DNA from 3 places in the Mesorhizobium sp. LCM 4576 genome. Region 1 is predicted to be linked to each of the others. Evidence: predicted binding sites of a transcription regulator. Region 1 holds the regulator's gene; each other region holds the start of a gene.
What was found. Region 1 encodes PhoB, which activates phosphate uptake and scavenging genes when phosphate is short. Its sites were predicted from a motif close to TGTCATNNANCTGTCAT; they were not measured.
Positions count from the first base shown of each region.

Region 2: a site for PhoB is predicted at 1,468-1,484, ahead of LCM4576_RS06465 (alkaline phosphatase). Genes of this name have one in related genera too.
Region 3: a site for PhoB is predicted at 1,162-1,178, ahead of LCM4576_RS28475 (LTA synthase family protein). Genes of this name have one in related genera too.

Region 1 covers NZ_MDDT01000037.1:16,196-18,238, forward strand. Annotated here, with positions in the region: gene phoU (phosphate signaling complex protein PhoU) at 1-488, shown strand, start outside; gene phoB (phosphate regulon transcriptional regulator PhoB) at 506-1,195, shown strand; gene LCM4576_RS21065 (ROK family protein) at 1,521-2,043, opposite strand, start outside.
Region 2 covers NZ_MDDT01000012.1:68,201-70,731, forward strand. Annotated here, with positions in the region: gene LCM4576_RS06460 (MFS transporter) at 1-1,267, shown strand, start outside; gene LCM4576_RS06465 (alkaline phosphatase) at 1,556-2,531, shown strand, end outside.
Region 3 covers NZ_MDDT01000057.1:584,502-586,917, forward strand. Annotated here, with positions in the region: gene LCM4576_RS28475 (LTA synthase family protein) at 1-1,111, opposite strand, end outside; gene fabD (ACP S-malonyltransferase) at 1,389-2,330, shown strand; gene fabG (3-oxoacyl-[acyl-carrier-protein] reductase) at 2,391-2,416, shown strand, end outside.

The sequences.
Region 1 (2,043 bases):
GCCAGCCGATGGCCGACGACCTGCGCAGCGTGGTCGGAGCGATCCGCATGGCGGGCGACCTCRAGCGCATCGGCGATCTCGCCAAGAACATCGCCAAGCGCGTCGGCTCGGTCGGCGTCAGCGCCGCGCCGCGCGACCTCACGCATTCRATCGATTCCATGGCGCAGATGGTGCTGATCCAGGTCCAGGGCGTGATCCAGGAATACACGGTGGGCGATGCCACGGCGCTGGCCAAGCTTCGCAACGACGACGAACGCATCGACGTCAAATACACATCCGTCTTCCGAGAGCTGTTGACCTATATGATGRAAGATCCGCGCAACATCACCGCTTGCACGCATCTTCTGTTCTGCGCCAAGAACCTCGAGCGCATCGGCGACCATGTGACCAACATCGCCGAGAACGCCTATTATGTGTTGACCGGCACGCAATTGCCCGCCAACCGTCCGAAGCAGGACGAGACGGCAATGTCGGCGCCGGCGGCCTGACGGAAAAGGTTACMCCGATGATCGCGCCACGCATCATGGTGGTGGAGGACGAGGAGCCGCTGGGGGTGCTGCTCCGCTACAATCTCGAATCCGAGGGTTACCAGGTCGAAGTGGTGACCCGCGGCGACGAGGCCGAAATCCGCCTTCAGGAAAACGTTCCCGACCTGCTCGTGCTCGACTGGATGGTGCCGGYGGTGTCCGGCATCGAGCTTTGCCGGCGCCTCAGGATGCGGCCAGAGACCGAGCGGCTGCCGATCATCATGCTGACCGCGCGCGGTGAAGAGAGCGATCGGGTTCGAGGTTTGTCCACCGGCGCCGACGACTATCTGGTCAAGCCGTTCTCGACGCCGGAGTTCATGGCGCGCGTCAAGGCGCTGTTGCGCCGCGCAAAGCCTGAGGTGCTGTCCAGCGTGCTCAAGGTCGGCGACATCGTGCTCGACCGCGAATCGCATCGCGTCTACCGCAAGAAGAGCGAGATCAGGCTCGGCCCGACCGAGTTCCGGCTGCTCGAATTCATGATGCGCCACCCCGGCCGCGTGTTCTCGCGCAGCCAGCTGCTCGACAATGTCTGGGGCGAGACGATCTATATCGACGAGCGCACCGTGGACGTCCATGTCGGCCGCCTGCGCAAGGCCGTCAACAACGGCCGCATGCCCGACGTCATCCGCACCATCCGCGGGGCGGGCTATGCGATCCGGGAGGATTAGGTTCGCCGTTCGCAGAATGACGCGTCCGCTACCGGATCGCATGCGTTGGCGAGTAGCCGGGACGGTCGTGCTTCGTCATCGACGGGCGGAGCAAGGAGCGTAGCGACGCAGCGCAGACCCGAGGATCCATTCCGTGACGTCGACGCGCTGCGGCGGCGCAGAATTCTGCTCGGCTGCGCCCGACGTCCGAGGTAACGGAATGGATTCCAGGGTCTCCGCGACGGAGCTTCGCTCCTGCTCCGCCCTGGAATGACGAAGCTTCGGGGCCTTCGCTAATCTCCGGTGTCCAGCGGGACACTCGAAACCAACGATCACTCAAAGTGGCTCAAGCGACGTGCTTGCCCGCTCTTGCCTGAACCCCCGGCGCGAAAATCTCCTGGTCGACGAAGGTCAGCGCGCGCATGGCGCAGCCTTCGCGGATCAGCGGCAGCTCGTTCGGCTCGGTGTCGAAGGAGATCGATTCCGAATGCTGGCCGCCGGCGGTCTGGGCGATCGCCTTCCTCAGCGCCGGCTCGATCAGGTCGAAGGCGGCCGCGCTGACGCCGACCATGGCGACGGGCGCCGGATCGATGAGGGCGAACAGGCTGCCGAGGCCGAAGCCCAGCGCCTCGCCGGCCCGGCGATAGGCCTCCCGCTCGGGACCTTCCTCGAGCCGGGCCTTYGCGGCAAGCGCGCGCATGTCGGCGTCGCCGACGTCCGTCGGCGCGGCATCCTCGCTTATGCCCATGGCGCTGCGCCAGATGGCGTAGTTGCCGRCATAGGCCTCCACGCAGCCGCGCCGGCCGCAGCGGCAAAGCGCGCCGCCCGGACGGTGGATCATGTGCCCGAACTCACCGCCGGAGGAATGT
Region 2 (2,531 bases), on a different contig from region 1:
TCCGTTTGGCCAGCGCTACGCATTCGTCGTCGTTGCCGTGATTTTCCTCTGCCTGCTGATCGCGGCCGGGCTTCGCTCGGCGCCCTCGGTGATGATGGTTCCGCTGGAGGAAAGCTTCGGCTGGCGCCGCGACGTCACCTCCTGGGCCGCCAGCGTCGGCATCCTGCTCTACGGGCTGACGGGCCCCTTCGCCGCGGCGCTGATGGAGCGCGTTGGGCTCCGCCGCACGCTGCTTGGCGCGCTGCTGGTGATGTCGGGCTCGACCGCGCTCAGCCTGTTCATGACGCAGCCCTGGCATCTCTTCCTCACCTGGGGCGTGTTTTCCGGCATCGGCTCGGGCGCGGTGGCGAGCGTGCTTGGCGCCACCATCGTCAACCGCTGGTTCAAGACCAATCGCGGCCTGATGATGGGCCTGATGTCGGCTTCAAGCGCCACCGGCATGCTGGTGTTCCTGCCCGTGATCGCCTCGCTGGCGCAAAACGGCGGCTGGAAGCCTGTGGCGATTGCGGTTGCCCTCGCCACCGCGGCGCTGATCCCGCTCGTTCTGCTGCTCGTGCCGGAACGCCCTTCCTCGATCGGCCAGGTGCGCTACGGCGCCGACGCGAACGACGTGCCGCCGGTGTCGCCGGCATCGCAGGGCAATTTTCTGGCGCATACGCTGAACACGCTGYGCCGCGCGGCGGGCACCCGGGTGTTCTGGTACCTGTTCGCCACCTTCTTCGTCTGCGGCTTCACCACCAACGGTCTCGTCGGCACGCATCTCATCGCCTTCTGCGGCGATATGGGTATCGGCGAGGTTCAGGCCGCCGGGCTGTTGTCGATGATGGGCATTTTCGACCTGATCGGCACGACGCTGTCCGGTTGGCTCACCGACCGTTTCGATCCGCGCAAGCTGCTCGGCGTCTATTACGCCGTGCGCGGCCTGTCGCTGATCTACCTGCCTTATTCCGGCTTCTCGGCGACCAGCCTGGTCATCTTCGCTGTGCTCTACGGGCTCGACTGGATCGCCACCGTGCCGCCGACGCTCAGGCTCGCCAACGAAGCCTTCGGCGACCGCAGCGGGCCGATCGTGTTCGGCTGGATCGTCGCCGGCCACCAGGTGGGCGCCGCGGCCGCCGCCGCCTTTGGTGGCACGATGCGCGAGCTGCAGGGCAATTACGAGCTGGCGTTCCTGATTGCGGGGATGACGGGCATCGCAGCGGCTTGTATTTCGTTGCTGATCAATACCGACAGGCCGGCCTTCGAGCCGGAGCCGCAGATGGTCTGAACAGCCAATCTCCCCCCTCGTGGGGGAGATGCCCGGCAGGGCAGAGGGGGGCGCTGTCCCGCCGACTTCTCGGTTGAATTGCCGTCAAATCAAACCGTTGCGAAGAGTTTGAGGGGTCTGAGAGGTTGGCGATCCTTCGCGCCCCCTCTGGCCTGCCGGCCATCTCCCCCACAAGGGGGGAGATCAGCAGTTCTGTTCGCTGTTATCAAAACTTCATGGTTCCGAAATGCGYCTGAAACATTGAGGCGAGAGCTTGGCGGTCCCGTTCAAAGCCATCCGGAGACAGCCATGAACAAGCTTTCCCTTACCCGCCGCGCTTTCGTCACCTCGGCCAGTGCCTTCGGCCTTGTCGGCGCCTCCGGTCTGGCACTGCCCTATTATTCTCGCGCCAGCCAGCGCCCCGCCTTCACGCATGGCGTCCAGTCCGGCGACGTCGACGCCACGTCCGGCATGGTCTGGACCCGCACCGATCGCCCGGCGCGCGTGATGTATGAAGTGTCGACCACCGAAAGCTTCGCCAATGCCACGCGGCTGGCTGCGCTCGATACCTCGCCCGCCAGCGACTACACGGTGAAGCGGCTGCTCACCGACCTCGCCTCCGACCAGGACATCTTCTACCGCATGACTGCCGCCGATCTCTCCGACATCAATGCCGTCTCCGAGCCGATCGTCGGCCGCTTCCGCACGGCACCGTCCTCGAAGCGCGATGTGCGCTTCGCCTGGTCGGGCGACACCGCCGGCCAGGGCTGGGGCATCGACGAGACCGGCATGAAGACCTATTCGACCATCGCCAAGCACACGCCGGACTTCTTCCTGCATTCGGGCGACACGATCTATGYCGACGGTGCGCTGAAGGACGAGGTCGACCTGCCCGGCGGCGGCAAGTGGAAGAACGTCGTCATGCTCGATGGCAAGCGCAAGGTCGCCGAGACGCTGGACGAATATCGCGACCAGTGGAAGTACAACATGATGGACAAGCACGTGCTTGCCCTCTCCGCCATCTGCCCGACCTTCTACCAGTGGGACGACCACGAGGTGCTCAACAACTGGTCGGACTCGAAGGACCTGACCGCCGACGACCGCTACAAGGAGAAATCCATCCATGTGCTGGCGGCACGCGCGGCGCGCGCCTTCCATGAGATGACCACCATCCGCTACGAGCCGTCGGAGCCGGGCCGCGTCTACCGCAAGATCTCGCACGGGCCGCTGCTCGACGTGTTCTTCCTCGACATGCGCTCCTATCGCGGYCCGAACGGCCCCAATC
Region 3 (2,416 bases), on a different contig from region 1:
ACCAGTTGGTGCCCGGATGGATGGCGTGCGCCCGGTAGCCCTCGCTCTTCAGGAAAGTCGCCAGCGAGGGCGTTGGGGTGCGCACATATTGCTGGTAGGGGATCGAGCCGGCCGGCAAGAAGGCATTGGAAAAGCCGGTCAGCGCCTCGAATTCGATATTGGCGGTCATGCCGCCGAACTCGGGCGAGAACATCGAGCCGGAGCGCAAGGCGCGTACTGTCGGGATGGGGTCGGGCTTGATGCTGACGCCGGGCAGCTGTGTCGGATCCCAGAAGGATTCGCTCATCACCACCACGATATCCGGCTTATCGTCCGGCACGGAAGCGGCGACATCGGGCCGCTGGATCGCATCCATCGTCTTTTGCGAATAGCCGGGAGGCGCCRAGACATGCGCCATCGGCACGTTCATCGCGAAGGCCAGCGCAAAGCCGTTGGAGGCGTAGTTCTCCTTCTGGTCCCACATGATCGGGATGATCTGCAGCCGGTCGCGCGTCCACGAGAAGGTGGCGTAGTCCATGATCGAGACGAAGAAGGCGAGCAGCGGCACGGCAAGCGCCAACCGCGCCAGGCGGCCCTTGCGGCTGAGGATCGGAACCCGCCGCCGCCAGGTCCGCCAGCAATAGACGAGCAGCGTCAGGCCGCCGATTATGGCCGCGGCCARCATGACCGCCGTCCACGGCCGTTCGCGCACCAGAAGCGRCATCAGCGCCACGATCTGGCGGGCAAACAGGAAATCGGTCGGATAGAGCGGGTCGCCGAGATAATGCGATTTCTGGTGGCCGACAAAGGCAAGCGCCAGCGTCAGYGGCGCCACGATCATCAGGCTCTGGTGGCTGCGGCCCAATATGGCGTCAAGCCCGACCAGCACCAGCGCGAAGAGGATGATGGTGGTCCAGCCCGGCTTGAACGGCTGCAGGAAGAAATCGACCGTGCCGAAGAAATCGCCGCGCACGATCCATTCGATCGCGAAGACAAGCAGGGCCGCCGCGAGAACTGTAGTCAGGCCATAGCGTACGGTCGGCCAGGTTCGTMCGGGCAGATAGCCGGTGGACGGATCGTCTTCCAAAAAGCCCGGCACGGGCTTGGCCACGCCTTTTCTGGTCCTTGCCACTCTGTTTTCCCCCGGCCCACGCAACACGCCTTCCACGCCCGTCACGCTTCTGTCATCGAAGTGTCACGCAAAGCTAGCGCCTGTGGCGGAAATAAGAAGAGCCAGCAACCCAAACGTGAGCGGTTTTCATCAGGTGTGATCGCCAAAAAGCCTTTCGGAACAGGCAGTCGRCAACCTTTTCCGGCCGAATTGCGGATCCAAAGGGCGCCGGCGGGCTTGACTTGGCCGTCCGCCTTGCGCCAGAGGCAGGAAAAAACCAGCCTCGGGAGAGACTTCAATGGCCGTCGCATTCACCTTTCCGGGACAGGGCAGCCAGGCCGTCGGCATGGGCAAGGACCTCGCCGACCAATTCCCGGAAGCGCGCCGCGTCTTCGAGGAAGTGGACGCCGCGCTCGGCGAAAAACTGTCGAAACTTATCTGGGAAGGGCCGGAAGAGACGCTGACGCTGACCGCCAACGCCCAGCCGGCGCTGATGGCGGTGTCGCTGGCGGCGATGCGGGCGCTCGAAGCGCGCGGCTTCTCGCTGAAGGACAAGGTGGYCTATGTCGCGGGCCATTCGCTGGGCGAATATTCCGCGCTTGGCGCGGCCGGCTTCGTTTCTGTCGGCGACGCCGCTCGGCTGCTTAGGACCCGCGGCAACGCCATGCAGGCGGCGGTGCCGGCCGGCGAGGGGGCGATGGCGGCCATCATCGGGCTGGAGCAGGCCGATGTCGAAGCGGCTTGCGCGGAAGCGGCCAAGGGCTCGGTCTGCCAGGTCGCCAACGACAATGGCGGCGGCCAGCTGGTGATTTCGGGTGCCAAGGCGGCGGTCGAACTGGCGGCGAAGCTGTGCACCGAAAAAGGCGCCAAGCGGGCGCTGATGCTGCAGGTGTCCGCTCCCTTCCACTCGGCGCTGATGGCGCCGGCGGCCGACATCATGCGCGAAGCGCTGGCTGGTGTCGCGAAATCGGCGCCCGTGGTTCCGATCGTCTCCAATGTCACCGTGACTCCAACCAGCGACCCGGACGAGATCGCCCGTCGCCTGGTCGAGCAGGTGGTTGCCCGCGTGCGCTGGCGCGAGACGGTGGAATGGTTCGGCGCCAATGGAGTGTCGACGCTTTACGAGGTCGGCGCCGGCAAGGTGCTGTCGGGCCTGGCGCGTCGTATCAACCGCGAGATCGCCACCGCCGCCGTCGGCACTGCGGCGGAAGTCGAGGCGGCGCTGGCGACGCTCGCCTGACAGGCTGGCGATTTGACGGCACCTGTGCCAAGGGTGCCTCTCTGAGATCAGGAGAGAAAAATGTTCGAACTGACCGGCCGCAAGGC